3 regions of the Lysobacter sp. Soil_N_51 genome follow, and region 2 is predicted to be linked to each of the others. Evidence: predicted binding sites of a transcription regulator. Region 2 holds the regulator's gene; each other region holds the start of a gene.
What was found. The regulator HrcA, encoded in region 2, represses chaperone genes, less so after heat shock. The targets are predictions, from matches to a motif close to TTNGCACTCNNNNNNNNNGAGTGCNAA.
Positions count from the first base shown of each region.

Region 1: the regulator HrcA is predicted to act here: its motif matches at 3,553-3,579, upstream of AC3A4T_RS05055 (co-chaperone GroES).
Region 3: the regulator HrcA is predicted to act here: its motif matches at 2,787-2,813, upstream of rpoH (RNA polymerase sigma factor RpoH).

Region 1 covers NZ_JBDGLR010000002.1:474,678-484,956, forward strand. The annotation lists gene AC3A4T_RS05030 (endonuclease) at 1-465, opposite strand, end outside; gene AC3A4T_RS05035 (helix-turn-helix domain-containing protein) at 841-1,248, opposite strand; gene AC3A4T_RS05040 (cupin domain-containing protein) at 1,655-2,029, opposite strand; gene AC3A4T_RS05045 (hypothetical protein) at 2,153-2,407, opposite strand; gene AC3A4T_RS05050 (AraC family transcriptional regulator) at 2,507-3,310, shown strand; gene AC3A4T_RS05055 (co-chaperone GroES) at 3,627-3,914, shown strand; gene groL (chaperonin GroEL) at 4,041-5,681, shown strand; gene AC3A4T_RS05065 (esterase/lipase family protein) at 6,120-8,105, shown strand; gene AC3A4T_RS05070 (multicopper oxidase family protein) at 8,308-10,279, opposite strand, start outside.
Region 2 covers NZ_JBDGLR010000007.1:315,429-325,707, forward strand. The annotation lists gene fur (ferric iron uptake transcriptional regulator) at 62-463, shown strand; gene recN (DNA repair protein RecN) at 1,475-3,157, opposite strand; gene hrcA (heat-inducible transcriptional repressor HrcA) at 3,661-4,710, shown strand; gene grpE (nucleotide exchange factor GrpE) at 5,080-5,592, shown strand; gene dnaK (molecular chaperone DnaK) at 5,779-7,698, shown strand; gene dnaJ (molecular chaperone DnaJ) at 7,870-9,000, shown strand; gene AC3A4T_RS15690 (DUF3857 domain-containing transglutaminase family protein) at 9,327-10,279, shown strand, end outside.
Region 3 covers NZ_JBDGLR010000010.1:63,926-74,204, reverse strand. The annotation lists gene AC3A4T_RS19670 (NAD(P)/FAD-dependent oxidoreductase) at 1-480, shown strand, start outside; gene AC3A4T_RS19665 (hypothetical protein) at 561-989, opposite strand; gene AC3A4T_RS19660 (DUF1203 domain-containing protein) at 1,255-1,722, opposite strand; gene rpoH (RNA polymerase sigma factor RpoH) at 1,898-2,776, opposite strand; gene AC3A4T_RS19650 (N-acetylmannosamine-6-phosphate 2-epimerase) at 3,298-4,008, opposite strand; gene AC3A4T_RS19645 (hypothetical protein) at 4,005-4,358, opposite strand; gene AC3A4T_RS19640 (peptidogalycan biosysnthesis protein) at 4,379-5,545, opposite strand; gene AC3A4T_RS19635 (class I SAM-dependent methyltransferase) at 5,550-6,302, opposite strand; gene AC3A4T_RS19630 (carbohydrate binding family 9 domain-containing protein) at 6,567-8,789, opposite strand; gene AC3A4T_RS19625 (glycosyltransferase family 87 protein) at 8,789-10,279, opposite strand, start outside.

The DNA.
Region 1 (10,279 bases), on a different contig from region 2:
GGACACCGGCAGGTTGATGCTGGTCTTGCCCGCGGCCGGGCCGCCGCTGGCGGTGATCTGGCCTTCGTAGCTCAGGAACTGGACCACGTTGCCGCTGCCGTCGACCAGGGCGAAGCCGTCGTTGGCCCCGTTCTGGATGCCGTTGGTGGGGTAGCTCAACGTGGCGATGCGCGCGCTGCCGCTGCCGCAGGTCACCACGCTGCCGGCCGGGACCGGGTCGTTGTCGTAGGTCACCGCCGACGACGGCGAGCTGCCGTTGTACAGATAGATGCGGTAGTTGCTGAGGGTTTCGCCGGCGGTGGCGACGACTTCGATCCGCTCGCCGGTGTCGCCGGCCGAGGTGGCGTCGTCGTAATGGAATTCGTTGATGAACACCGCGGCCGAGGCCATCGACGGCAACAGCGCGGCGATGGCGAGCGAGAGAACGGCGGCGCGGCGCACGCGGGGCGTGCTTGCGAACAGCATGGCGGAACAGTCAGTGACTGACTTGCGCATCGAAACGACTCCTTGTGAGTGGCGTGGCGTCCGGCCGCATGAAAGCGCTAGGCCGGCGCAGCTCAGGCGCCCTCCCCGGGCGCACCGGTCGAGTCTAGACGCGGTTTGTGACCGAGCCGGGCATGCGCCGGCGAATGGAGCAGCCAAATAGAGACGTTGGTCGCGGTTATGTGGGTTATCGCCGTAGATCGGCTGCGTTGGATGCCGCGAGAAGCGGCGGCGGGCCGACGGTCGCGGGCGCGATCGGCTTGTGAAACAGCGCTTTTGCGAGTGCGGGTTTGGTGGGCGGCTTCAGCCCGATGTGGTTCGCTCAGCTCATCTCGAGGCGGTGGCTGGCTCCGGCGCTCAGCCCGCGCCCTGGCCCTTGCCGCCGCGGGTCTTGCCGGTACGCAGCTCCGCCAGTTGCTCGGCGACTTCCACCAGCGGCGCCTTGGAGCGGGTCGGCGCCTCGCGGAACGCCGCGATCAGGCGCAGCTCCAGCGGGTCATCGATCAGCAGCGCGTCGGCGGCGGCGACCGAGTCCATCGCCGTGTCCAGCGACAGGCCCATCTTGCCGCGACCGGTCGCGAGCCATTCGAACTGCACGCCGGTGACCAGGGCCAGTTCGCGCAGGTGGGCCATGCTCGGGAACTTGCCCTGGGCCGCTTCCCAATGCCCGACCGCGCTGCGTTGTACGCCCACCGCCGCGCCGAGGGCGGCCTGGGACAGGCCGGCGTGGCGGCGTGCGAGTCGAATGCGCTGTTGGGGCGTCATGAGATGGATTTGGCACTTTTATAGGGGAAAAATCAGCAAGTGCTACCTATGCTCACCTAGTGATCGATAGACGCCGTACCTAGTGCGCTTTAGCTAGCCGTGTGCGCTGTCGCTTCCAACAAATACAGCAAGTTAAGTGCTCGGACAAGTCCTGTTGATACCGGTAGTGGCGGCGCCCAGCCGGCCGACGTGTGGCAACCGTCGCAAGGACTTCGCAAGATGCTCACACGCTGATATGGACTTCGGCTGGACACGAGGTCGGTTCGGGGGACGGGCGCTGGATTGCGCCATGCGTAGGACGGCCATCTCCGTACCAAAGAGCGCGTTCCACGGGACGCGCTCTTTCTTTTTGTGCGCCGCGCGGGCCGTCGATTCCGATCCGCACGATGGCCGACCGGCCGCGCGCTCAGGCCAGCGGCCGCAACTGCTCGTCGAGCGAGCGGGTCTTGTCGGTGACCACGTCCCCGGTGTGCCGGGTGGTTTTGCGTTCGATCAGCAGGATGTGGCATTCCTCGCTGGCGACCGGGTTGTGGCGTACGCCCTTGGGCACCACGAACAACTCGCCCGCGCCCAGTTCGACGGTGCGGTCTTCCATCTCGATCGCCAGCCTGCCTTTGAGCACCATGAACAATTCGTCCTCGTCGGCATGGCTGTGCCAGGCCAGGGTGCCGTGCACGCGCGCGACCTTGATATAGGCGTCGTCGACTTCGGCGATCACCCGCGGCGACCACAGTTCGGTGAGCGTTGCGGCGATCTCGGCGGGAGAAGTCACGGACGACATGCGAAATCCTGGCGAAGGCTGGGAATCCCAGTCTAGTACGCCCTGGTACGCCGCATGGCACGCCGCCCGACGCGGCGTGTCCGGCCATGCAGAGGCCGCACGCGCGCCATGGCGCCGCGTGCGTCAATCCTGCGATTCGACCCACGTGCGCAGCCTGGCGTCGCGAATCTCCAGCACTTCGAACAAACCCACCGCGCGCAAGGCGGGCAGGGCTTCGCGGATGTGCTGTTCGGCCTCGGCGCGCGCGGCGTCGGCGGTTTGCGGGTCGCTCAAGGCGCGGGCATTGGCCAGGAACGCGGCGACCGAGCCTTTGCGTACGGCCACGCCGTCGATCCGGGCTTCATCGAGGTGGTCGGGCAGGATGTCGTGAGCGCGCATCGGAAACTCCATCGTGACGGTCGAAAAGGTGGGTCCATGCTGGGTGGGCCGGGCCGGCTCTGCTACGTTGCCCCGGCCATCCCATAGCGCGTTCCGGCCATGTCCGATCCTTTGCTTGCCCCGGCCCGCGCCGATTCGGATGCGGGGCCGTTCGTGATCGCGGTGAGCCTGGTCGCCCATGGCGTGCGCGACACCGCGCCGCACCAGCACGCGCGCGGGCAATTGCTGGGCGCCCATCGCGGCCTGCTGTCCGTCGGCACCGGGCAGGGCCGCTGGCTGGTGCCGGCGACCGATGCGGTGTGGCTGCCGCCGCACGCGCCGCATTCGCTGCGCTCGCACGGCGAGGCGTTTTCCGGCTGGAGCGTGTATGTCGCCCAGGCCGATTGCGTGGCGTTGCCGACGCGGCCGTGTGCGATCCGGGTGTCGGCGCTGCTGCGTGCAGCGATCGCCCGAGCCGCGACCTGGCCGGCTTCGTTGCCGTTGGACGAGGCCCGGGAGCGGCTGGCGCGGGTGCTGCTGGACGAGATCGTCGATTGCCATGCCCACAGCCGGGCCGGCGAACGCATCGGCCTGCCGATGCCGAGCGATCCGCGCGCGCTGCGCGTGGCCCAGGCCCTGATCGACGACCCGGCCGATCCACGCGGTCTGGCCGAATGGGCGGCTTACGCGCATTTGTCCGAGCGCAGCCTGAGCCGCCACTTCAGCGCCGAAACCGGCTACAGCCTGCTGCAATGGCGGCAACGCGCGCGGCTGATGCGCGCGCTGGAACGGCTGGCGGCCGGCGAGGCGGTGACCACGGTCGCGCTGGAGATGGGTTACGACAGCGTCAGCGCGTTCACCGCCATGTTCCGGCGCCACCTTGGCGCCGCGCCGACCCAGTACCTCAAGCCCTCGCGGGGCTGAGCGGCCGGACGGGGCGGGCGTGGCCTGACGGTTCGGCCATGCGCAGATCCCCATCGGTCCAGGCACCGCTGTCCTTCTTATTAGTGAGCTTTGCCCCGCGCGTCCGGCATCCGCGCCGGGAGTCCGCGCCCGCCGGCATCCGGGCGGCATCGAGAATTTCTTCGCCCGGGCCCTTGAAAGGCCGCCAGGACGCCTCATGTTCCGTGCAGTCCCGGTTCGCCCGGGCGCTTTTGTCCCCGGCGTTGGCACTCGACGGGGGCGACTGCTAAAATTCCCGTTCTTTCTCCACCCATTCAATCACTTACAGAGGGTCGCCATGAATCTCAAGCCGCTTTACGACCGCGTTGTGGTCAAGCCGATCGAAGCCGACGAAATCTCCGCCGGCGGCATCATCATCCCCGACGCCGCCAAGGAAAAGTCGACCAAGGGTGAAGTCGTCGCCGTCGGCGAAGGCAAGGCCCTGGACAACGGCAGCCTGCGCGCGCCGAAGCTCAAGGTCGGTGACAAGGTCATCTACGGCCAGTACTCGGGCAGCTCCTACAAGCAGGACGGCGTCGAGTACAAGATTTTGAAAGAAGACGACGTGCTGGCGATCGTCGGTTAAGAGCCGCGATTCGGGATTGGGCATTCGGGATTCGCAAAGCGCTTGCGCTGCGATCCCGCCCCACCCGACGACCCGCTTCAGCTCTTGCCAATCCCAAATCCCCAATCTCAAATCCCGGAGTTTCAAATGGCTGCCAAAGAAATTCGTTTCGGTGAGGACGCACGCGCCAAGATGGTGCGCGGCGTCAACATTCTCGCCAATGCCGTAAAGGCCACCCTCGGTCCGAAGGGCCGCAACGTCGTGCTCGAGAAGAGCTTCGGCGCGCCGACGATCACCAAGGACGGCGTGTCCGTCGCCAAGGAAATCGAGCTGGCCGACAAGTTCGAGAACATGGGCGCGCAGATGGTCAAGGAAGTCGCTTCCAAGACCTCCGACAACGCCGGTGACGGCACCACCACCGCGACCGTGCTGGCGCAGGCGCTGATCCGCGAGGGCATGAAGGCGGTCGCCGCCGGCATGAACCCGATGGACCTCAAGCGCGGCATCGACAAGGCCGTGGTTGAAGCCGTCGGCGAGCTCAAGAAGCTGTCCAAGCCGTCCTCGACCAGCAAGGAAATCGCCCAGGTCGGCGCGATCTCGGCCAACTCCGACGCCGACATCGGCGACCTCATCGCTCAGGCGATGGACAAGGTCGGCAAGGAAGGCGTGATCACCGTTGAAGACGGTTCGGGCCTGGAGAACGAGCTCGACGTGGTCGAGGGCATGCAGTTCGATCGCGGCTACCTGTCGCCGTACTTCATCAACAACCAGCAGTCGATGTCGGCCGAGCTGGACGACCCGTACGTGCTGCTGTACGACAAGAAGATCTCCAACGTGCGCGACCTGCTGCCCGTGCTGGAAGGCGTGGCCAAGTCCGGCAAGCCGCTGCTGATCGTCGCCGAGGAAGTCGAAGGCGAAGCGCTGGCGACCCTGGTGGTCAACACCATCCGCGGCATCGTCAAGGTCTGCGCCGTGAAGGCGCCGGGCTTCGGCGACCGTCGCAAGGCGATGCTCGAAGACATGGCCGTGCTGACCGGCGGCACCGTGATCTCCGAGGAAGTCGGCCTGCAGCTCGAGAAGGCCACGATCAAGGACCTGGGCCGCGCGAAGAAGGTGCAGGTCTCCAAGGAGAACACCACCATCATCGACGGCGCCGGCGACGGCGAGACGATCCAGTCGCGCATCAAGCAGATCAAGGCGCAGATCGAAGAGACCTCGTCGGACTACGATCGCGAGAAGCTGCAGGAGCGCGTGGCCAAGCTGGCCGGCGGCGTCGCGGTGATCAAGGTCGGCGCGTCGACCGAAATCGAAATGAAGGAAAAGAAGGCTCGCGTTGAAGACGCGCTGCACGCCACCCGCGCTGCCGTGGAAGAAGGCATCGTCCCGGGCGGCGGCGTCGCGCTGCTGCGCGCCAAGGCCGCGATCAGCGGTCTGAAGGGCGCCAACGAAGACCAGAACCACGGCATCCAGATCGCCCTGCGCGCGATGGAAGCGCCGCTGCGCGAGATCGTCACCAACGCCGGCGAAGAGCCGTCGGTCATCCTGAACAAGGTCCAGGAAGGCACCGGCGCGTTCGGCTACAACGCCGCCAACGGCGAATACGGCGACATGCTCGAGTTCGGCATCCTGGACCCGACCAAGGTCACCCGCACCGCGCTGCAGAACGCCGCGTCGATCGCCGGTCTGATGATCACGACCGAAGCGATGGTCGCCGAGCTGCCGAAGAAGGACGAGCCGGCGATGCCGGGCGGCGGCGGCATGGGCGGCATGGGCGGCATGGACTTCTGATCCACCGATCGCCGTGAAGCAACACGAGGAACCCCGCCGAAAGGCGGGGTTCTTTTTTGCGGCGCCGGCCGCGCCGCGAATGCGCGAACGCGACCAATCGGAAGTCTGCGCGGTTGGGGTGTCGGCCCGATGCTCTCGCCGCCGAAAGCCGCATCGAAACCCTGGCGGAAAGCGTCGAGGCTGAAGCCCCGCCGGGTCCTCGCCGCCGAGCCCGGGCGCTGGCCGTCGCCCCGGCATCGTATCGATCCGGCCCCAACTGCCCGGCGCGGGCGGTCTTATGAATCCCTAATCCGTGGACGCTAATCTCGCGGTCTTGATCGATCCACGCCCTGAAATCGATTTACTCCGCTCACAGCGCCCTCGACAATGCCCTTCACGCTTCCCCCCGGATCCAGCATGCCCCTGCGCTCGATCGCCCTCGTCCTGACGAGCCTCCTCATGCTGCTGGGCAGCGGCTGCGCGGTGGTCAAGGTCAAGGAGCGCGCGTTCGGCGATATCGCCGCCGAGCGCAATCTCGACGCGCTCAACGGCGGCAAGCTGAGCACCGCGTCGGCGACCGCGCTGGGTTCGGCCGGGCTCGATCCGGAGCTGTGCGCGCGCGACCCCGCACCGTGCATCGAACAGCTGCGGCCGCTCGCGTCGAGCGAGTCGTGGCTGGCGACGGCGTCGGAACTGCAACTGTTGCGCATGAACGCCGCGCCGGCGACGGTCAGCAAGGCCGCCGAGAGCGCGGGCCTGTCGCGGCGCAAGGCCGAGGCGATCGAAGCGGGCGACGCGGCGACGGTCGACGCCAACGCGGCGATCGCTGGGCAGGTCGCCACCGACGAGCGCACCCGCGCCGCGGTCGAGACCGCGCGCTATGCCTACGCCTATCTGTTCCTGACCGCGCGCACGCCCGAGCAGCGCGTGTTCGAAGCGCGCCAGCAACGCGTGCTGCAGTACTACAACCGCGCCGTCGATGTCGTTGCCCAGGCCGCGTTCGAAGCCAGCCGCGGCCAGATCGGTGCCTCGCCGCTGCAGGTCGGCGGTTTGAATCTCGGCATCGGCCTGCACGGTTACGAAGCCTCGGAGATCAGCCAGCAACCCGAAGCGCTGCTCGCCTCCGACACGCTCGGCTTCGACAACCTGCGCGCGGTGTATCGCCGCGACGGTTTCGGTACCGGCCTGGTCGCGGTGTTTCCGCGGCGCGCGCCGTCGCCGGCGCCGGTCACGCCGGCCGACGAAGCCAGCGCGGACGACACGCCGTATCGCGACACCCGCTATCTGCCGGTGACCGCGACCCTGCGCTTCGACGGCGACAGCCTGGACGCGGTGCTGGCGAGCGATCAGGCCAGCATGGACGTCTACAACCCGTATCGCATCGACAGCGAGACCATCGGCGGACGCAAGGTTCCGCTCGCGGCGAATTATTCGGCCGCCTATGGCGTGTGGCTGGCGCGTTCGGAACTGGCGCGGTTGAGCCTGTCGAGTCTGTTGCGGCCCAAGCAGGCGCGCGCGTTCAAGCCGCGCATCTACCTCAATCAGCCTTACGATCCGAACAAGCGGGTGATCGTGCTGGTGCATGGCCTGGCCAGCAGCCCGGAGGCGTGGGTCAATCTGGCCAACGAGATCCTCGGCGACGAAGCGCTGCGCAAGCACTATCAGCTGTGGCAGGTGTTCTATCCGACCAACATCGGCATCCTGTCCAATCGCGCGGCGATCGCTTCGGCGCTGGACAAGACCTTCAAACATTACGATCCCGAGGGCGACGATGTCGCCAGTCGCGATGCGGTGTTGGTGGGTCACAGCATGGGCGGGGTGATTTCGCGGCTGTTGGTCAGCGACAGCGGCGAACGGGTGCTCGACGAAACGCTCAAGGCCTTCGATCCGGCCGTCGCGCAGCGTCTGCGTAACGAACCGCTGGTGCGCGCGCTGACCGTGTTCCAGCCGCTGCCGCAATTCGGCCGGGTGGTGTTCCTGGCCTCGCCGCATCGCGGCGCGGTGGTCACCGACGGTTGGCCGCTGCGGATGGTGCGCAAGCTGATTCGTCTGCCGTTCGATGTCCTGCGCGAGACCGCCGAACTGGCGCAGCGCACCAAGGTCGATCAGGACGAGTTGCAGAAGATCGGTTTCCGCAAGGGCCGTCCGCCGACCGGCCCGGACGACCTGAGTCCGAATTCCTTGTTCATGCGCAGCACCGAGAACCTGCCGATCGAAGCGGGCATGCCGTACCACACGATTGTCGGCCAACGCGATCCCAAGATCGCGCTGCTGCAATCCAGCGACGGCGCGGTGCCGTACCGCAGCGCGCATCTGGATGGCGCCTTGTCGGAGAAGGTGATCGTGTCCGGCCACAGCGTGCAGGAGACGCCGCAGGCGATCCTGGAGTTGCGGCGGATTCTGCGCGTGGATATGGCGCAGTACGAGAAGAACGGGAAGCGGTGACGGCGCGGTAGGCGAAGTTGCGCGGTCGCAGCTTACGCAGCTCCTACAGGGGGCTATCGCGTTGTCGCTGGACGTTGCTGCATTTCCGACTGTAGGAGCAGCGTGAGCCGCGACCGCCATGCCCGACTAACCGCGCAATCGCGGTTCGGACGTCATCATCGAATGCGGCCCACCGCTGCTACGGCAGGCCGCATCGTCAGCCTCAGTGGTGGCTCGTGGCCGAAATCCCGCCGCCCTTGCCGTCGGGCACCAGCACGCGCACGTTCTGCATCATCCCTTGGTCCTCGTGATCGAGGATGTGGCAATGCAGGACGTATTCGCCGATATAGCGCTCATAACGGGTGCGCACGTACAGGTTGTAACCCTTCTTGACGAACAAGGTGTCCTTCCAGGTGCCTTGCAGATTCGCGTACTGCGGATCGATGACCTTGCCATCCTTGTCGAGGTCGCCGGTGACGCTGACTTCCTTGCCGTTCGCGTCGAGGATGCTGACGATCTGGAACGGATTGACGTGGATGTGGAAGGGATGGCCGCCGACCAGCGAGGTCAGATGCCACTCTTCGGTCTGGCCGAGGATCAGGTCGCGCGCGGCGCCCGGGTCGTAGGGCTTGCCGTCGACCAGGTAGATGTCGCCCACCTTCTTGCCGTCGACGATCTTGTCCTTGATGTCGAATACCACCGCCTGGCCTTTGCCGTTCACCTCGCCCTTGGTAATGGTCTTGTGCGGGACGAACGCATCCAGGCGCAGATGATCGCGCAGGCCGGCGACAACGGATTCGCGCACGCCCTCGGGCATGCGCTTGTGCGCCGAGGCGACCAATGCATCGGTCACATAGGCTTCGACGTCGGCGACCTTCGCATCGCCGGTGACGTCGGCGACGCCGAGCAGCTGACGGTCCTCGGCGGCGTTGGTGATGCTGGCGCTGGCCGGCGCGGCGGCGTCGAGCACGCAGTACCTGCCGGCCTTCGGAAACACCACCAGCGCATCGCTGCGATAACCGGGCTGCAGCACGTTCTCGGTCTTGACGATGGTCTTGGCGTGGGTCAGGCCGTCGCTGGCGACTTCGAACTGCTTCAACGGCGCGCCGGTGCAGTTGGCGGTCACCCAATTTTCCAATGCCGCGCCGGACAGGCCTTCGATACTGGCCGAGGCCGTCTTCATTTCGCGCAATTGCAGGTTGACGGTATCGCGCACGCCGGCATGCAGCAGGCGAAAACGTTCGATGCGGCCGGCGACCAGGTCGTCGAAGGTCGGCAGCACGGTGCCGTTGATGCTGGTGTGGCGGCCGGATTTCTGCCACACGCCGAAGCCGAACTGATCGTCGTATTTTTCGATCTCGCCGACGTCGTCCTTGTTACAGATCCAAAAGCCGGTCTTCTCATCGGTCCTGATCTTGCCGTCGCCGTCGCGGCAGGCATAGGCGACCTGTTGGAAGATCAGCAGGCGTTCGGGCATCGCCGCGCCGGTCGGGTCGCGCAGCAAGGTGTCGATGTCGCCGGTGCGGTTGCTGGACGGCAGGCGCTCGCCGCGCACCAGCAGCGCGCCGGCCATGCCGCTGGACACCTGCAGCGCGGTCGAGCCGTGCAGATGCGGGTGATACCAGAAGGTGCCGGCCGGATGGTCGGCGGGCAGGTTGTACTCGTACTCGAACTTCACTCCGGGACGCAAGGTGAGCAGCACGTTGTCGCTGTTGCCGGTCGGGCTGACCCACAGGCCGTGCGAATGCAGGTTGGTCGAGTTGAAGCAATGCGGGACGTTGATGTCGACCGGATGGCAGTCGGGCTGCGGCGGCAACTGATTGTCGAGCGCGACGCGCACGGTTTCGCCGGGCGAGGTGACGATGGTCGGCGCGAGGAACGGCACCTCGGGATTGGTGCCCGGGCTTTGATAGGAGCGCAGCTTGACCGTGTCGAACTTCTGGCTGTTGGGGTCCCAGATTTTGGACGTGGTGAAAGCGATGCGCAGATCGAGCCTGGCTTCGCGCGTGTCCAGCGGCCTGGTTCCGGCTTCGGTCAGGCTCAGCAAGGGTTTGACGTCGTCGCTGGAGCGCAGCATGCGCGCGAACACCGGCTGTTCGAGGTCGCGCGAAGCGGGTTTTTCCTGCGCGGGCAGGGTCATGGGCGCGGCGATGAGCACGCACAGCGCGAGCGCGAGCGGATTGCGCGCGCGCGAT
Region 2 (10,279 bases):
CCAGCCGGTCAACACCTCCGGTCCGGCCCGCGCCGGGCCGCACAGATCAAGGGAAGTACCCATGGAATCGCAGGACCTGCGCAACGTCGGACTCAAGGTCACCCATCCGCGCATGCGGATTCTGGAACTGCTCGAGCAGGCCAAGCCGCGGCACATGACCGCCGAGGACATCTACCGGATGCTGCTGGAAAAAGGCGAGGACATCGGCCTGGCCACGGTGTACCGCGTGCTGACCCAGTTCGAGTCGGCCGGCCTGGTGCTCAAGCACAACTTCGAGGCCGGCCAGTCGGTGTACGAGCTCGATCGCGGCCATCACCACGATCACATGGTCGATATCGAAAGCGGCAAGATCATCGAGTTCGAAAGCGCGGAAATCGAGGAATTGCAGAGCAAGATCGCGGCCAAGCATGGTTACGAGATCGAGGAGCATTCGTTGGTGCTGTATGTGCGCAAGAAGCGGTGAGAGCCGGGATTTTTTGATTCGGGATTCGGGATTCGGGATTGGTAAAACCGGGAATTCGCGAGTTGGGTTTCGGGCTGGGTGCACGCCGGGGGTCGAGATTCGGGATTGGTCAGAAGCCGGAGCGGATCGCGGGTGCTGGTGGTTTGCTGTTGCCGTGATTTAAATCGGAATGCACGAAGGCCCGCCAATGGCGGGCCTTTGCTTTTGTGGGGCGCGTGGGGTGGGGCGCTGCGATTGCGCGGGGCATGAGACGCGAATCGGAATCTGATTCGCCGTCGTTGATTCGACTTCAGTGCGATCCAGCCGGCCTGTCATCCCCGTGAAGGCGGGGATCCAGAGGCTTCAGCGGCATCCCGCCAGAACGTCATTCCCGCGAAGGCGGGAATCCAGGGGCTTCAGCGTCATCCCACCAGGACGTCATTCCCGCGAAGGCGGGAATCCAGAGGCTTCAGCGTCATCCCACCAGAACGTCATTCCCGCGGAAGCGGGAATCCAGGGACTTCAGCATCATCCAACCAGAACGTCATTCCCGCGAAGGCGGGAATCCAGAGGCTTCAGCGTCATCCCACCAGAACGTCATTCCCGCGAAAGCGGGAATCCAGTGACTTCAGGCGTTCTCGCACGAAAGGCACTGGATGTTCGGCTGCGCCGAAGTAAAGCAGAGCCCGCCTTCGCGGGAATGACGGTAGGAAGGAGCGAGGCGGTTGGGGTGTGGCGTTGCTTCGGGTGTCTTGCGGAGCAAGTGCCCGTGGATGTGGATGCTTAGGCGACTGAGGCGCTAGAGCCGCTGGAGTTGCGTAGCAGAAGAGGAACAGCAGAAGAGGAAGAGCGGCGGCAAGAGCAGCAGCGGAGGAGCAGTAGCAAAGGAAGAGCCGCAGGGGAAGAGAACTATCAGACGAAGATCAGCAAGGCCAGGCCGCTACGCTCTAACCGATTCCCGATTCCCGATTCCCGATTCCCGATTCCCGGGCCGTTCCCCAATCCCGAATCCCGAATCCCCAATCCCGGCTCTCAACCAACATCCGCCAGCAACCGCTTGGCCGCCGCGCGCACTTCCTTGGTCAATTCAACGCCACCCAGCATGCGCGCCAGTTCCTCTTCGCGCTGCTTGGCCGCGAGCACCTGCACGGCGCTCTGGGTGACGCCTTCGCTGGCGGCCTTGCTGACCCGGTAGTGGGCGTGGCCCTGGGCCGCGACCTGGGCCAGGTGGGTCACGCACAGCACTTGGCGGCTGGCGCCGAGGGCGCGCAGTTTCTGGCCGACGATCTCGGCCACCGCGCCGCCGATGCCCGAATCGACTTCGTCGAACACCATGGTCGGTACCGCGTCCATGCCGAACGCGGCCACTTCGATCGCCAGCGAGATGCGCGACAACTCGCCGCCCGAGGCGACCTTGCGCAGCGCGCGCGCGGGCTGGCCGGGGTTGGCCGCGACCAGAAACTCGATGCGTTCGCCGCCGTTGGGATCGGGCCGGTCTTCTTCGAGCGATTCGATCGCGACGTCGAAACGGCCGCCGCCCATGCCCAGTTCGCCGATCAGTTCGGTGGTCTTGGACGACAGCGACTTGGCCGCGTCGCGGCGGGCCTTGCCGAGCACGTCGGCGGCCTTGCGCCAGCCTTTGCGCGCGGCCTCGATTTCCAGGTCGAGCGATTCCAGCCGCACGCCCGCGCCGCGCAGCATCTCCAGTTCGGCGGCGATGCCGTCGCGGGTCGCGGCGAGTTGTTCGGGGGCGATGCGGTGCTTGCGCGCCAGTTCGTGCAGGCGGCCGATCCGGCTTTCGATCTGTTCGAACGCGGACGGGTCCAGGTCGAGGTCGTCGCGGACCCGGTCGAGCAGGGTCATGGCTTCGTCGATCTGGATCGCGGCGTTGTCGAGCATGGCGTCGACTTCGCCCAGGCGTGGTTCGTGTTCGGTCACGCGCTGCAGTTCGCCGCGCACTTGCTGCAGGGTGCGGGTCAGCGAGGGGCCTTCGTCGCCGCCGATGCGCGCGAACGCGGCTTCGCAGGCGGCGATCAGGCCGGCGGCGTGGGCGTGACGACGATGGTCGGCGGTGAGCTTGAGCAGCGCCTCTGGGTCGAGCGCTTCGCGTTCGAGTTCGCGGTGCTGGTGTTCGAGCCAGCCGATCCGGTCGGAGACGTCGCCTTGCGCCATCAGCGTGTCGCGCTCGCGCAGCAGCGCGCTCCAGGCGCGCGCGGCGGTCTCGACCGCGCCGCGCGCGGCATCGGTGCGGCCGTAGGCATCGAGCAGGGTCAGCTGGCTGGCCTTGGCCATCAGCGCCTGGTGCTCGTGCTGGCCGTGGATTTCGACGAGGCGCCCGGCCAGTTCGCCGAGCTGGCTCAGGGTGACGGGCCGACCGTTGACCCACGCGCGCGACCCGCCATCGGCGCGGATCACCCGGCGGATCTGGCAGACCGGCGCATCGCCGTCGCCGGTTTCGTCGAGTTCGTTATCGCGCAGCCAGTCGGCGGCTTGCGGGGCGTCGTCGAGGGTGAAGTCGGCGACCAGTTCGGCGCGGTCGGCGCCGTGACGGACCACGCCGCTGTCGGCGCGCAGGCCCGACAACAGACCCAGGGCGTCGACCAGCAGCGACTTGCCGGCGCCGGTTTCGCCGGAGATCACGGTGAGGCCGGGTCCGAAACTGAGTTCGGCGGCGCTGACGACGGCGAATTGCTTGAGCGAGAGGTGGGCGAGCATGCGGCGGCGATTGTGCCTTGAGCGAGCGGGGCTGGGAATGGGAGCGGCGGCGGGGGCGAGCGTAGGGGCGGGGTGGATCATGGGGTGAGATTGAGGCGGAGGGTGGGCTGGCTTGGGTTTGCTGGTCGGTCCTAGTTGTTTTGCCAGTCGAGGCCTCGTTGGTTTTTGCTGGACGGGCCGGGTTGCTTTTGCTCGTCATTCCCGCGAAGGCGGGCCCCGCTTCATTTCGGCGAAGCCGAACATCCAGGGTTTCACCGAAGCATGACTCTGAAGTCTCTGGATTCCCGCCTTCGCGGGAATGACGAGCACGAAGAGACGTGGCGCCCGACAGATTGGCAACCAATCGCGTCATCCTTCTTACGACCCACGACCCACGACCCACGACCCACGACCCACGATTCCCAATCCCCAATCCCCAATCCCCAATCCCGAATCCCGAATCCCGAATCCCGGCCCCCAACCAACCCTTGCACCTTCCCCCACCGGCGCTTATATCCACACCCATGAACCGCCGCTCCGATCCCAGCCTCGACCCGCGCGCGCGCCAATTGCTGCGCACGCTGATCGGCCGCTACATCCATAGCGGCGAGCCGGTCGGGTCGCAGACCCTGGCCAAGCACGCCGGGCTGGACGTCAGCGCGGCGACCATCCGCAACATCCTCGGCGACCTGGAAGACGCCGGCCTGCTCAGCGCGCCGCATGCCTCGGCCGGACGCATCCCGACCTCGCAGGGCTACCGTCTGTTCGTCGACTCGCTGCTGCAGGTGCGGCCGCTGCCGGAAGGCGATCTCGCGCGCCTGCGCAGCGAGCTGCCGTCGGGCACCGGCACCCAGGCCCTGCTCGGCAGCGCTTCCGAATTGCTGTCGGCGATGACCCATTTCGTCGGCGTGGTCAGCGTGCCCAAGCGCGAGCAGTTCGCGTTCCGGCGCATCGATTTCGTGCCGCTGGACGCGCAGCGGGTGCTGGCGATCCTGGTGTTCGCCGATCAGGACGTGCAGAACCGCATCATCCAGACCCGCCGGCCGTACGAAGCCGGCGAGTTGGAGCGGGTCGGCAACTACCTCAACGCGCATTTCGCCGGCCGGCCGGTCTCGGAGATCCGCGATGTGCTGCTGCTGGAACTGCGCAATGCCCAGTCCGAGATGCAGACGCTGCTGGCGCAGTCGGTTGAGCTGGCCGAGCAAGTGCTGATCCCGGACAACGACGACATGGTCCTGGCCGGGCAGACCCGGCTGATGGGCGTGCAGGAACTGGCCGACCTGGACCGGCTGCGCGAGCTGTTCGAAGCCTTCGCGCGCAAGCGCGAGATCCTGCAATTGCTCGAACGCACCGTGCGCGCGCCCGGCGTGCGCATCTTCATCGGCGAGGAAACCGGGCTGGCGCCGCTGGAAGGCGTGTCGCTGGTGACCGCGCCGTACACCTCCGGCGGCCGCGTACTCGGCGTGCTCGGGGTGATCGGGCCGACCCGGATGGCCTACGACCGGGTGATCCCGGTGGTGCAGGCGGCGGCCGATGCGCTGGGCAATGCGTTCGGGGCGCCCGAAGCCGAGTAAGAACCATCGCCGCGTTTGCAGGTCGGCCCGCTGTAGGAGCGGCGCAAGCCGCGACCGCGAATCCCGTCTTCCCGCGCAGGTCCCGCCTTCCCGCGCAGGATGGGTTAGGCCGGGTAACCGTTACGGCAAGCCGGGCTGGCGCCGGGGTTTGTCGTGGCGCGGTCGCGGCTTGCGCCGCTCCTACAGGAGCGGCCCATGATCGAAGCAGCAGCCGGCATCGCCTTCGGCGCCGCCGCGATTGTCCCGAAACCATCCCCGCTCGCCGCAACTGAGCGCCGATCCCGCACGATCGCCGCAGATCCCGGCACTTGAATGGTCCGGCCGCGGCCCCATAGCTGGCCTGTCGCGGAAAAACCGCCAGGACCCAGCATGAGCCAAAACGACCCCAATCCCGAACTGAACCTCGACGACCAAGCCGCCGCGGCGAACGCCGAGCCGACCGACGTCGAGAGCCTGCGCGCCGAGTTGACCCGGTTGCGCGAAGACTCGCTGCGCGAACGCGCCGAACTCGACAACCAGCGCAAGCGCGTCGCCCGCGATATCGACATGGCCCGCAAGTTCGCCAACGAGCGCCTGCTCGGCGACCTGCTGCCGGTGATCGACAGCCTGGAAGCCGGGCTGGGCGTGGCCGGCGGCGAGCCCAACGCGCTGCGCGAAGGCATGGAACTGACCCTGCGCCAGCTGCTCAAGGTCGCCGGCGACAACGGCCTGGTCGCGGTCGATCCGGTCGGCCAGCCGTTCAACCCCGAGCACCATCAGGCGATGAGCCTGGTGCCCGCGCCGGGTGTCGCGCCGAACCACGTGGTCCAGGTCTACCAGAAGGGCTGGCTGCTCAACGAGCGCCTGCTGCGTCCGGCCCTGGTCGTGGTCAGCCAGGACTGAGCGCAACCCACCGAATCGCACGCGGCTGGGCTCGCATCGGCCCGGTCCGCGAAGTTCACCCGAAGTTAAAGGGCAGGGCACGGGCGCTTGAACTGCCCGGCACCGAGCCCCAGATATCGCACATCGGCGGCCTGCAGCAATCGCGCCGCCCCCAACATTGAAGCATTGAGAGAGGGAGCAACATCCATGGGCAAGATCATCGGCATCGACCTGGGCACCACCAATTCCTGCGTTTCGATCATGGAAGGCGGCAAGGCCAAGGTCATCGAAAACTCCGAAGGCGACCGCACCACTCCGTCGATCGTCGCGTTCACCAAGGACGGCGAAGTCCTGGTCGGCGCGTCGGCCAAGCGCCAGGCGGTCACCAACCCGAAGAACACCTTCTACGCGGTCAAGCGCCTGATCGGCCGCAAGATGACCGACGCCGAAGTGCAGAAGGACCTCGGCCTGGTGCCGTACGCGATCGTCCCGCACGACAACGGCGACGCCTGGGTCGCGACCCAGGACGGCAAGAAGATGGCGCCGCAGCAGATCTCGGCCGAAGTGCTGGGCAAGATGAAGAAGACCGCCGAAGCCTACCTGGGCGAGCCGGTCACCGAAGCGGTCATCACCGTGCCGGCCTATTTCAACGACAGCCAACGTCAGGCGACCAAGGACGCGGGCAAGATCGCCGGCCTCGAGGTCAAGCGCATCATCAACGAACCCACCGCGGCCGCGCTGGCCTACGGCATGGACAAGAAGGGCGGCGACCGCAAGGTCGCGGTCTACGACCTCGGCGGCGGCACCTTCGACGTGTCGATCATCGAGATCGCCTCGGTCGACGGCGAAATGCAGGTCGAAGTGCTGTCGACCAACGGCGACACGTTCCTGGGCGGCGAAGACTTCGACAAGCGCGTCATCGACTACTTGGTCGAAGAGTTCCAGAAGGATCAGGGCATCGACCTGCGCAAGGATCCGCTGGCGCTGCAGCGCCTGAAGGACGCGGCCGAGCGCGCCAAGATCGAGCTGTCGTCCTCGCAGCAGACCGAAGTCAATCTGCCGTACGTCACCGCCGACGCGTCGGGCCCGAAGCACCTCAACATCAAGCTGACCCGCGCCAAGCTGGAGTCGCTGGTCGAGGATCTGGTCAAGAAGACGATCGAGCCGTGCCGCATCGCGCTCAACGACGCGGGCCTTCGCGCCAGCGACGTGGCCGAGGTGATCCTGGTCGGCGGTCAGACCCGCATGCCCAAGGTCAGCCAGGCCGTGGCCGAGTTCTTCGGCAAGGAACCGCGCAAGGACGTCAACCCGGATGAAGCCGTCGCTGTCGGCGCGGCGATTCAGGGCGGCGTGCTGGCCGGCGACGTCAAGGACGTGCTGCTGCTCGACGTGACCCCGCTGAGCCTGGGCATCGAAACCCTCGGCGGCGTGTTCACCAAGATCATCGAGAAGAACACCACCGTTCCGACCAAGGCTTCGCAGACCTTCTCGACCGCCGAGGACAACCAGTCCGCGGTGACCGTGCATGTGCTGCAGGGTGAGCGCGATCAGGCCCGCTTCAACAAGTCGCTGGCCCGCTTCGACCTGTCCGGCATCGAGCCGTCGCCGCGTGGCATGCCGCAGGTCGAGGTCTCGTTCGACATCGACGCCAACGGCATCATCCACGTCAGCGCCAAGGACAAGAAGACCAACAAGGAACAGAAGGTCGAGATCAAGGGCGGCTCGGGCCTGTCCGAGGAAGAGATCGCCAAGATGGTCGCCGACGCGGAAGCCAACCGCGAAGAAGACCAGAAGTTCCAGGAACTGGTGCAGGCGCGCAACCACGCCGACGGCCTGATCCACATGACCCGCAGCACGATCAAGGAACACGGCGAGAAGTTGCCGGGCGACCAGATCGGCCGCGCCGAAGCGGCGATCTCGGAGCTGGAAACGGCGATGAAGGGCGACGACAAGGGCCAGATCGAAGCCAAGTCGAAGGCGCTGGAAGAAGCCGCGCAGTCGCTGTTCGCGGCGGCCAACGCCGGTCAGCCGGGCGAAGGCGCCCCGGCCGGCGACGGCGGCGCCTCGGCCAAGGCCGACGACGTGGTCGATGCGGAGTTCACTGAAGTGAAGGACGACAAGAAGTAAGCCGGGAATCGGGAATGGGGAATCGGGAATGGGCGCGCGACGTGTGCGTGCGGCCCGTGGACACCGATTCCCTGTTCTTGCATCCGTCGCGGGCGGCAGGCGTTCTCACGCGCCGCCCGCTTTTGATTTAACGATTCCCGACTCTCGATTCCCGATTCCCGAACCCAGCCCATGAGCAAACGCGACTACTACGAAGTGCTGGGCGTTGCGCGCAACGCCAGCGACGACGACCTCAAGAAGGCCTATCGCCGCTGTGCGATGAAACACCACCCGGACCGCAATCCGGGCGACGCGGCGGCCGAGGCCGCGTTCAAGGAGTGCAAGGAGGCCTACGAAATCCTGGCCGACACCAACAAGCGCCGCGCCTACGATCAGCACGGCCATGCCGCGTTCGAACACGGCAACGGCGGCGGCGCCGGCGGTCCGGGCTTCTCGGACATGGGCGATATCTTCGGCGACATCTTCGGCAATATCTTCGGAGGTGGCGGCGGCGGTGCGCGCGGTCCGCGTCGCGGCGCCGACATCGGCTACGTGATGGAGCTGTCGCTGGAGGAAGCGGTCGGCGGCGTCGAAAAGCAGATCGAAATCCCGACCCTCGACGCCTGCGACACCTGCAACGGCAGCGGTTCGGCCGACGGCAAGGTCGAGACCTGCGGCACCTGCAAAGGCCACGGCCAGGTGCGCATCCAGCGCGGCATCTTCTCGATGCAGCAAAGCTGCCCGCACTGCAACGGCAGCGGCAAGACCATCGCCAATCCCTGCGCCGACTGCCACGGCCAGGGGCGGGTCGAACGCACCAAGACTTTGCAGGTCAAGATTCCGGCCGGTGTCGACAACGGCGACCGTATCCGCCTGACCGGCGAAGGCGAGGCCGGCCCGACCGGTTCGCCGCCGGGCGATCTGTACGTGGAAGTGCGCGTGCGCGAGCACGAGATCTTCCAGCGTGACGGCGACGACCTGCATTGCGACGTGCCGATCCGCATCTCGCAGGCCGCGCTCGGCGACACCATCCGGGTGCCGACCCTCGGCGGCGAAGTCGAGTTGCGTATTCCCTTCGAAACCCAGAGCGGCAAGCTGTTCCGCCTGCGCGACAAGGGCGTCAAGTCGGTGCGCAGCCGCAAGACCGGCGACCTGTACTGCCGCGTCGTGGTCGAGACGCCGGTCAATCTCACAACGGAACAACGCGAGCTTCTGGAGAAATTCGAAGCGACGTTCGTGGGTGAGGGGGCGCGAAAGCACTCGCCACGGTCCTCCACCTTTCTGGACGGGGTCAAGGGATTCTGGGATCGGATGACGTCCTGATACCAGCGGCGTGCATCGCACGCATCGCGTCGCGCCAAGCGCGCGACGCGTGTCCGGACAAGGGGGCTTCGGCCCCCTTTTTCGTGGGCGGCGCATCCGTTTTTTCGCGTCCGACGACACCGGGCGCCGACCTCCGGGTTCGCCGCCGCGCACCGGCGATCGGCGCGCCTCGACGCGCCTGTTCGCGGGCGCCGTGATCGCCAACTCCGGCACGCCTGGGATGTGGTAGAACGTTTCCGCGCCGACGCTCGGCGCGACGGCGCCGGTCCGCGATCGCGCGACCGTCCATCACCAAGGACTGTCCAACAGGAACAGGGGAAGAAAGGATGCGCATCGCGATGCAGCGGCTGTCGGCCGCGGTTTGTCTTGTACTTGTCGGCGGCGCGGCGTTCGCGCAGACCGCGCCGGCCGATCGCGCCGGCACCGCGCCGGCGGCCAGCGCCACGCCCGTCGTCAAACCCGCCGCCGCGGCGGCTTCGGACGACCCGATCCGCAGGGAGCGTTCCTACCTCAGTTACACCGTGCAGGCCGACGGCAGCTACGTCGAGCAGCACGAAACCGCGCTCAAGGTGCTCGACGAGCGCGCGATCGAATACGCCAAGCACGAATCGATCGGCTACAGCGCCAGCATCCAGACCCTCGACGTGGTCGAGGCCTACACCCGCAAGGCCGACGGCCGCCGCATCGACGTGCCCAAGTCGAACTTCCAGGTCGAGACCAACGACGGCCGCGAAGGCGGCGGCCCGGCGTTCTCGGACGTCGCCACCACCCGCCTGGTGTTCCCCGATGTCGCGGTCGGCGACACCGTGGTGCTGAACTACCGGCTGGTCGGCAAGAAGGCGATGTTCGACGGGCATTTTTCCGACATCACCAGTTTCACCGACGGCGCCTACATGGGCGATATGCGGATCAAGATCGATCTGCCGGCCGGGCTGTGGACCCAGCAGCAGACCTTCGGCAAGCTCAAGCAGGTACGCGACGAAACCGTCGGCGGCCGCCATATCGTCGAGTGGACCTACCAGAACCTGAGCCCGGTCAAGCGCAAATCCGACTCGGCCACGATCTTCGATATCGAACGCTACAACGGCTACGCCCTGTCGACCTTCCGCAGCTACGGCGACATCGCCAAGGCCTACGGCGAGCGCGCGCTGCCCAAGGCGGTGCCGACCGCGCGGGTGCGCAAGCTCGCCGACGAAATCGCCGCCGGCAAGACCGATCAGCGCGCGGTCGCGCAGGCGCTGTACGAATGGGTGTCGACCAACATCAACTACGCCGGCAA
Region 3 (10,279 bases), on a different contig from region 2:
GCGCTGCTCGACGCGCCGCGCGACCGCGCCGGCCGGGTGCGGGTCGAACCCGACCTGACCGTGCCCGGCTATCCGGACGTCTTCGTCGCCGGCGACCTGGCGAGCATCCAGCAAGCCAACGGCCAACCGGTGCCGGGGGTCGCGCCGGGCGCCAAGCAGATGGGCAGCTACGTCGCCCGCGCGATCCGTGCCCGCCTGAGCGGCCGCACCATCGAGCCGTTCCGCTATGTCGACTACGGCAACCTGGCCACCATCGGCCGCCGCGCCGCGGTGGTCGACCTGCGCGGTTTCAAGTTCTCCGGCTTCCTGGCCTGGGCGTTCTGGCTGGCCGCGCACGTGTTCTTCCTGATCGGCTTTCGCAACCGCCTGATCGTGATGCTCAACTGGTCGTGGGCGTATTTCACCTACCAGCGCCACGCGCGGATCATTTTCGGCGGCGCCGGAGAAGACGGCGATGGCAAGGACGACGACGCCGGCTGAGCCATGCGGACCTCACCGCAACAAAGAAGGGCGCCTCGCGGCGCCCTTCTTTGTTCGAACGAATCGAACGCGGCGATCTATCAGGTGTAACCATCGTAGTAGAACGCGGTGGCCTGCACGTTCTTGGTCGCGCCGGTATCGAGATCGGTGATGGTCACGCGCAAGGTGGCCTCGCCGTCGCCCTGGGTTTCGGTACTGATCGACTTCTCGCAATAAGACTGATTGCCGCAACCGGCCGGCACGGTGTTGGTCTCCAGGTCGCGCCAGGCATAGGAATAATTGCCCGCGCCCAGGCCGGCGACCTGGAACAGCGCGGTGGTCGGATTGGTCGCGCCGCCCGGCCGCCACACCGAGACGCAGCTGAAAGCCTCGGGCACGTCCAGTGCATAGGTGTCGACGAAGCAGGTCACCACCGCATTGCTCATGTCGCCCGCTCGTGCCGGCTGGCTGTGCGCCAGCCCCAAAACCGCAATCAACGCGCCCACCGCCCATAGCTTGATGCCTTGCATACACCCTCCATTGGTCTGCGTGACGCGGGCCGCGATCGGCCCGCGCGATTCGGGAAACCGCCGGTCCCGGCGGCTTCGAGCGCGAGTCTAGACAGGCCCGAGGGCGCGCATGCGCCTGACGCGGCAAGCGCATGCGGGAGTGCGATGCCGCTTCCACTTTATCCCGATGCGCGGCACATCTCGGCGCGCTGCCATCGCAAGTGCAGCATGCCGGCCATCGTCGGGCGCGCATCGATTGCGCCGGTCGATGCCGGTCCAACGCGGCTCAGTGCCGATCGATCCGGCACAGGAAGCAGCCGAAGCGCGCGTTGTGCGCCATCACGCTGACGACGCCGTCGATCGCGAACAGTGACTGCAGTTCGTCCTGTGCCGCCGCGCCGTCGACCGCGCGCGCATCGCGCATCCAGCCGTCGCGGTCGTAGGCGCGCAGCGACAGATACCGGGTCGCCAGGATCGGCGGCAGTTCGTTGCGATACGTCGGCGCCTGCAGCGCGGCCTCGCGCACGAAGATCGGGCCGCTCGCACGATACGGCCCAAGCGCATGGTGTTCGTACGGCAGCAGCAACAAGGTCTCGCCGATCGCGGCATCGGTCAGCGACACCCGGCAGGGATAACCGCGCGGCGAATCGGCGACGACCCGGCGCATGTCGTGGGCGCGCAGGCGATCGTCGTCGAGCGCGAACAAGGGACGGAACGGTTCGGGCGACAGGCCGCTGATGCGATAGGCGTTCATGGGCGACTCCAGGCGATGGCTTGAGCTCACGATAGCCATCGCCTGACGCAGTCGATATCCGGATCTTGTCGCGGCCGCGCGCGCCCCAGCTCCGCGTGTCGCGGTGGTCGATCGGACAATAAAAAACGGCCCGGTTTCCCGGGCCGTTGCATTGCATCGCGTTATTCGAAGCTGGTTACGCCGCGAACAGACCGCGCATCTTCTTCAGCGCGTTGGCTTCGATCTGGCGGATACGCTCGGCGCTGACGCCGTATTCGTCGGCCAGTTCCTGCAGGGTGATCTTGCTGTCGTCGTCGAGCCAGCGGCGCTTGATGATGTCGCGCGAACGCGCATCCAGGCCGGACAGGCCTTCGCGCAGCAGACCCAGCTTGCTGTCTTCTTCGTCTTCGCGCTCGTAGGACTGCGACGGGTCTTCCTCGGCGGCGCGCAGGTACGCGGCCGGCGACGGCGGCGCGTGATCGTCGTCCTCGTCGGACGGCGCGTCGAAGCCGATGTCGCGACCCGACAGGCGCGATTCCATCTCGAGCACTTCGCGCTCGGAGACGTTCAGGTCCTTGGCGACCTGGCTCACCTCTTCGGCGTTCATCCAGCCCAGGCGCTTCTTGCTCTTGCGCAGGTTGAAGAACAGCTTGCGCTGCGCCTTGGTCGTGGCGACCTTGACGATGCGCCAGTTCTTGAGGATGAACTCGTGCATCTCGGCGCGGATCCAATGCACCGCGAACGAGACCAGGCGAACGCCCTGGTCGGGGTCGAAGCGCTTGACCGCCTTCATCAGGCCGATGTTGCCTTCCTGGATGAGGTCGCCGATCTGCAGGCCATAGCCGTTGTAGCCGCGGGCCACATGGACCACGAAGCGCAGATGCGAATGGACGAGTTCACGGGCCGCGTCGAGGTCTTCGCCGTCGCGGAAGCGGCGGGCCAGGGCCTGCTCGTCTTCGGCGGTCAGCACCGGGATCTGATGCACCGCGCCGATATACGCGTCCAGCGAACCGAGCGCGCTGGGCACAGGCAGGTTGTTGGTGACGAGAGCAGCGGATTGGGCAATAGAGGTCATGGGGGTCATCTTAGCAGTCGGCATATAGGACTGCTAAAGGGGGAAAAGGTTCCGCTGTGTTGCGGGATTGGAACGCACGAACGCGGTCTTGGGGTGTCGGTCGCATTCGCTATGACGGGCCTTGGCCGAAATTCCGGTCAAAACCATGAGGCCGAGTCGAAAGCTCAACAACATCAATATGTTACAAAATACAGCCGGTAAGCCCTTGTGAATCTTTCCGCGCGCCGGCCGAATCTGGCCTGCGTTATTCGGCACTGCCGGGCATCCAATTCGGCGGTTTGTCGCCATTTCCCGCCGAATCCCTTTATCCGCGGTTACGCCAGCGGTTTTTCGCGGCGTGGCGGCGAGCGGGATAACTATTTGAACCTTATGAATTAAAAGATTATTAAGAGCAGGCGCCGCAGCCGCTCTACCAGACCTTCGCAGGGCCGGGACCCTCGTCGATCACGGCCAAGATCGACCGCCAAAGCGAGCCGTTTACGGCATCTTCCAGGCCGCTCGATCGACGCCAAAGGCAGCAATTAGCCTGCAGTTGCCAACATTTCGCCGACAAAGCGCGCCGTTATGCTCTGCGGCCGGGTAATGGCACTGCCTATGACCACGAAATCCGCGCCAAGTTGCAGTGCGCGGGCAGCCTGCTGCGGGGTGTCGATACCGCCTTCAGCCACCAGCAGGCAACTGTCGACGGCCCGGCGCATGCGCCGGAACGCGGCGAAGTCGTCGTCGGTCAGGCGCTGCCCCCGGGTGGCCTCGGTATGGCCGAGCGCCGCGCTGGACACGCAGTCGAAGCCCAGCGCCTGCGCCCGCAGGGCCTCGGCCGTGGTCGCCACCTCGGCCATCAACCGCAGGCCCGGATGCCGCTTGCGGATCGCGGCGTAAAAGTCGGCCAGACGCTGCCCGCCCGGACGACGACGCTCGCTGGCGTCCAGGCCGGCCATATCGGCGCCGGCCTGCGCCACCTGATCGATCTCGACCAGGGTCGGGGTCAGCGCGATCTCGCAATCCGGATAGACCTGGGTGAGCACGCCGATCAACGGCGCGTCGACGGCCGCGCGGATCCGGGCGATGTCGTTCGCGCCGTTGGCCAGCACCCCGCAGGCGCCGCCCTCGATCGCCGCGCGCGCCATCGCCGGCATGCAGCCGTGCATGGGTTCGTCGGGCAAGGCCTGGCAAGAGACCACCAAGCCGCCACGCAAGCGTTCGAACAAACGGCTGGTCGCCACGCGGCTCATCGCCCGGCGTCGCCGCGCGCGGTCGGCAGCGGCGCGTCGTTGAGCAGGCGCGCGTCGAGGATGTCCCACCAGCGATCCTGCTCGATCCGTCGTTGCTCCCAGGCCGGGTTCGCCGAACGACGCGACACCTCGCGGCGGTAATCGCCCCAACCGGCTTCGTCCGCGAACGAAATCCAGTGCTCCAGGCTGTGCACGCCCGGCCCGACCGTGCACACGTACCAGCGCGGATCGTGGGCCATGGCCAAGCCGTCGTAGAACCAACGTTCGCGTTCGCCAACCCAACGCCAGAACGCGGGCAGATCGGCGCGCGCGGCGGCGCTCGGGCGGAAGGTGTAGATCAGATGCAGCATGGCGACTCCGCGTGCATGGATCAAAGGAACGCTTGCCAGGCCGGGCTCAGGTGCGCGCCCAGTTCGCGACGATGGCGCTCGGCGAAGCGCCGGTTGTGTCGGCGCACCGCGATCGGATCGAGCGAGCGATCGCTCAGCAGCACCGCCGCGGCCAGCGGCTCGATGCGGGCGCCGCGGCTGGCTTTCGCGTGCAGAGCCGAGATCGACAAGCGCAGTTCATCGAATCCTCCGCGGGCGGCGTAGTTGATCGGCTCATAGCAGGTCAGGACGAAGTAGCGGAAATCGCGATCGTCCAGGCTGTAATCGCAACCGTAGTAGCGCGCGTGCAGCGCGCGGCCGAAGCGATACAGCAGGCACAACGCGACGATGCGCTCATCGCGTCGCGCCACGACCGCGATCGGCGACAGCCCCGCCTGGCGTTGCGCCTCAAGCATCCGCTGCATCCAGGCCGCGCCCTGGGTGCTGCCGTAGCGGGCGCGGTTGCAGGCGATCAGTTCCGCCGCGCGCGCCTGCTCGGAAGGATCGATGAGGCCCCATTCGACCCGGTTGCCGCAACGCGCGAACGCGGCGATTTCAGCGCGGACTTCGTAGCGATGGTGCCGGTTCCAAGCCGCCATCAGCCCGGCCAGACCGTCAGGTGGAACCTCGATGTTCGCTTCGGCCGAGTGCAGCAGCACGCTGGCGCCACAGACCTCGGCGAGTTCCCGCGCGGCCGTCAGCGGCATATACGGCAAGACCACGCCGACGTCGCCGCGCTCGCGCGCGATGCCGGCCATCGCCTGCAGCATGCGCCTCAATGCTTGCACGCGCCGGCGTCCGCTCACGCACGGCACTTGGTTATGGGTCGAACGGCGTCCACCGCCCCAGACGAAGCCGCGCGTCCACGGGCCGCGAACGTCGTTGAAGAAAGCGCCGAGTTCGAACAATCCGTCATCGCGTTCGCCGCTCCACAGCGTGCAGGCAGCGAGCAAGCCGGCCGAACTCCAGACCGCAAGCACCTCGCACGCGCCCAGGGCGCGATCCAGGCCGGCCAGCCAGGCGTGGCTGTTGTAGAAATTCTGATCGTTGACCAACGCATCCCACGCGTGCTCGTCGATGGCGGCGACGCCGCGACCGAGCGACACCGCCAGCGCCTCATCCGCATCGCCGCTGCGTTCGGCCCGTGGCTGCAACAGACACGCGCGCATGGCATCAGGCTTTGCGCGCGAGAATCAACGCCGCGTGCGGACGATCGAGATAAGCGCGCAGCAACGGCGCCGCCGCGGACGGATCGGACGCGGTACTCGGATCGCGCCAAACCAGATCGGTCATGCCGGCCTCGCGCAACGCCGCCTGCAGCGCCGCGCGCGACCAGTACCAGGCATGCACGCTCGCCTGATAGCGGCCGTGGCACAGCTCCAGGCGGATGCGCGCGCCGTTGGTGCGCGGCGGGCGACCGTTGTCGTCGTCGGGAATCAGGCGAAAGCCATAGGCCTGGTAGTAGTCGGGATCGGGCTGGTAGTCCGGATGGATCGGCAGCGCGACCAATCGCCCGCCCGGACGCAGCAGACCGGCGAGCGCGTCGCACATCTGGCCCAGCTCGTGCGCGCTGGTGGCGTACGGCAGCACATAGACGCTGAGCACCACATCGAAACGGCCGGCGAATCGCGGCTGCAGTTCGGATACGAACTCGATGTCCAGGCCTTCTTTTTCGGCCCTGCGCCGCGCGTACCCGAGCATGCCGTCGGCCAGGTCGTAGCCGACCACCGAGCGTGCGCCGCTGCGTTTGAGCAGCCGCGAATACAGACCGCTGCCGCAACCGAAGTCGAGCACGTCCAGGCCATGCAGATCGCCGAGCGCCGCGATCACGCTCGGCGTCTCGATATCGTGCCGGAACGGCCAACTCGCCATGTCCTCGTACAACCCGGCCAGCTCATCGAACTGCGCGGCGACTTGCTTGCTCATCGGACTCTCCCGGCGATCGAGCGATCGTCTTGTTCGAGTCGCGAGTTAGGCAAATCTGAGCGCGCGCGGTCGCGCCGGCAATCACGTTTCCAAAGCGATGCGGCTAACCGACGCTCACACTGGGACGGCGATCGTGCATGGCGCCGCGGCTGTCGTCGGGGGCGTTCAAATCTGCAACAACGCATGCGATCGCGCGCGCCGGAAAACGAACAGGCCGACTTGCGCCGGCCTGTTCGTGGATAGCCATCGTTGTCGCGCGAGCGATCAGAAATTGAACAGGTAGCTGAACTTCATGAAAAGCTGCTTGCCGGTGTGCAGGTCGAGATCGCGCGTGGGAACGACGATGTTCGGGTTCTGGTTGATGCGCAGGTTCTTCTGCTGGTCGGTATAGCCCAGGTAGAACGAGGTGCCCGGGTTCGGCGAATAGCTGACCAGCAAGTCGGTGACCAGGGTCTTGTCGCGCGGAATCAGGAACAGGTCGGTGTCGCTGTCGAGTGCGCGGTAGTCGAAGATCACGTGCGCGGCCCAGAAGCGGCTGAACTGGTATTTGACCTTGGTGCGCGACTGGATGCCGCGGAACACCTTGGCGTCCGATTCGCTGCCTGCGATCGAATACTGCGTGCGCAATTCATCCCAGATGAAGGACTGGTCGATGCGAAGCTGAGCGAACGGGCTCACCGTCAGCTTGATGATCGCCTGGCGCTGATCGCCCAGGAACGGCTCCACGCCCGCGGCCGGCAGGTAGTTGATCTTGTCGCGGACGATGATCTTGGCCTCGGCGGTCAGCCAGCGCCACCACTCGGTGCTGGCGCCTAGGGTGAAGCCGTCCATGTAGAACTTCTTGCCGCCGAAGTATTCGAAGCCGCGGATCAGGCTGCCTTCGAACTTGGTCTGCAGCAGGCCGTTGACCACGAAGCCGGGTTCGAAATTCCAGTCCTGCACTTCGCCGTCCTGGTCCCAGGTGTGCTGGGCGAGCAGGGTCGGCCCCATGTTGATGAGCCACGGCGCATCGGGGAACTGCTTGAGGTAGGACGACTTCTGATAGAACTGGCGAATGTTCACCCGCGGCACGAAGCCGAGCTGGGATTCGAAGTTGTCGGTGGCGTCGAAGTACTGGCCGTCGAAGTTGAAATCGCGGCCGCCGCGGATTGCCTGCAGAAACACCATGCGTCCGTCGTAATCGAGATTGTTGGCGCCTTCGGACTCGCTGCGGGCCAGCTGACCGTTGACGCTCCAGTTGTCGTTCAACTTGACTCGCGAATCCACGCCGAGCACGCGGTTGAACTGATCGCCGACGCTGCGGTCGGTCAGCATGACGCCGACGTTGGACTGCTGGCCGATGTCGCGCTGCACGCGCGCCACGCCGATGTTGCCGGTCTTGCCGAAGTCGTCGCCGACCACGGTCAGGCCGGCGGACTCGTCGTCCATCAGCAGGCCGCCGATCGCCCAACGGCCCAGGCGTCCGGACACGCGCGCGCCGTACTGCGGGTTGACGATCCGGCGCGAATAGAACAACGGCACCGGCAGACCGAAGATGCCGCTGTTCTCGAGGAAGAACGGCCGCTTCTCGAGGAAGTTCTGTTCGTAGCGCTCGTTGACGATGACCTGCGGCTCGTCGGTCTCGACTTCGCTGAAGTCGGGGTTGACGGTGAGGTCGACCGCGATCGAATCCTTGATCACGAACTTGGCGTCGACGCCGAGTTCGGTGCGCTCATGCCGGCGCATCGACGGGTCGCCGGCCGAATTCACGCCCAAGGTGCGCGCGTCGCGGTAGGTCAGGTGCGGAATGACCTGGATGTTGCGGCCCGGCTGGATCGAATCGTCGATGCGCGCGTGCGCGAACTGGGCGACGAAACCTTCCTTGCGCTCGGTGATGTAGGGCCAGTAGACGAATTCGTTGGTGCGCGGAATGATCCGGTTGACCGCGATGCCCCAGTCCTGCACGTTGCCGCGCTCGAACCGCAGGCTCTTGAACGGGATCTGCATGGTCACCACGTAGCCGTCGTCGGTCAGGCGGCCGTCGGAGGTCCACTGGGTGTCGAAGTTGAAGTCGTAGCTCAGGCCCTCGGTGTAGCGGCTGTCCATCTGCGCGCCGTAGGGATTGACCGTGAACACGAACGCGCGCTGCTTGTCGTGGTAGGTGTCGAGCATCAGCTGTACACCGTCGTCGCCGAACACCGCGTCGCGCCGCGCGATGCGCGCGCGCACCTGCTTGGGATCGTCCTTGCACACGAACACCACGTACAGGTTGTGGTCGTCGTAGGACAGGTAGGCGCGGGTTTCCAGGGTCGCCGGATTGCCGTCGCCGGGTTTGTTCTGGACGAAGTCCTTGACCTCGATGCCGGCGTCGGCGGGGACGCCGCCGACGTAGTCCTCGAGCCTGGGCGCGTGATCCGCGCGCGGAATGTTCAGAGTGTCCTGGGCCTGCGCCGAAAACGCGCTGCCCAACAGCGCGAGCATGACCGCCCACAAAGTATTACGCCGCATCACGTTGCCACCTTCGTGTTATCGAGAGAAAAGGAATCGTCGTCGGCCGCCGCGGCGGCCGTGGAATCGTCGTTGTGCCAGGAATGAGCCGTGGCTCCCGCGCGCAGCGCGCGCGGCTTGCGCAGCACCGCCCACACGCACAGCGCCAGCGCGATCACCTGGATCGCCAGGGCCAGCACGATGCGCGTGTGCACTTCGGGCAGCTCGATGCCGCCGACCGGAATCACCGCGGTGCAGACCAGCCAGCCCAGCACCAGCAACACGGTGTTGCGCGGGGTGAGCACGGTCGCCGCGGCGATCAGGCTCCACAGCCACATCGGCGCGATCAGACCGCTGTGATCGGGCAGGAACGGGCTGCGCATGGTCGCAAGGCCCAGCACCGCGACCCACACCGCGGCGCGTTCCAGGCGCGTCATCGACGCGTTGCGCAGGGCCGCGACAATCGTCAGCACCACCGCGATCGCGGTCCACACCCAGGCGACCGTGCCCATGGTCGCGCGGGTCATGCCGTCGAGGCCGAGGATCTTGGCTTTCAGCACCAGACCCGGCACCGATTGATTGAGCGCGCTGACCCATTCCAGCCCGGGGATCTCCAGGAACGCCCAGGCGTCGCCGCTGGCGATGCGCGGCGCCTGATAGTGGAAGAACGCTTCGAACGGATGCGCGCCGAGCCACAGCCAGGCGATCGCGGTGTACAGCGCCGAGAACGCGAAGGTCCAGATCGCCGCGCGCCAGCGCCTGGTCACCAGCAGATAAATGCCGAGCAGGCCCGGAAACAATTTGAAGATCGCGAACCCGAGCATCGCCCCGCCCAGCGCATTGCGGCCGCGCTCGAACTGGATCATCGCCAGCACCGACATCGCGATCGCGGCGAGCTGGAAATTGCCGACCTGCAAGGTCACCAGGATCGGGCTCGACAGCATCACCGCCGGAATCAGCAGCCATGCGCGGCGACCGACGCCGGCGCCGATCCAGCGCGCCAGCGACCACAGCGCGGCCATCGTGATCGCCGCTTCCAGGCCGAACCACACCGCGCGCATGCTGTAGAAATCGCCGCCGAGCAACAGCCCCAGTTCCGGCAGCAGCACGAACTGCGGCAGATACATGAACTCGTCGAGCTTGATGTGGTCGACCGAGCCGGTGTACAGCGCGGTGTCGTAGAGATTGGCCACGCCTTCGCGCGCCAGTTCGGCTGCCTGCCAATACGCCGAATAGCAGCTATGGCCGATGTAGAACGGATCGAACCAGAACGCGGAGAATTCCGGGTGCTTGGGGTCGGCCATGTACCAGGCCACGCCGAGGGTTCGCGCGATCGCCAGCAAGCCGACCACCAGCAACGCCGCGCTCGCCAGTGCATGCTTGCGACGTTGCCCGTCCCATTGCGCCGGCAAACGCCGCGCCAACGGCAACCAAGCCGCCGCGACCGGCAGCGCGGCGACGATCAGCGCGACCGCGAACGACAGGCCGAATCCGGCCAGCGCGGACGCCAG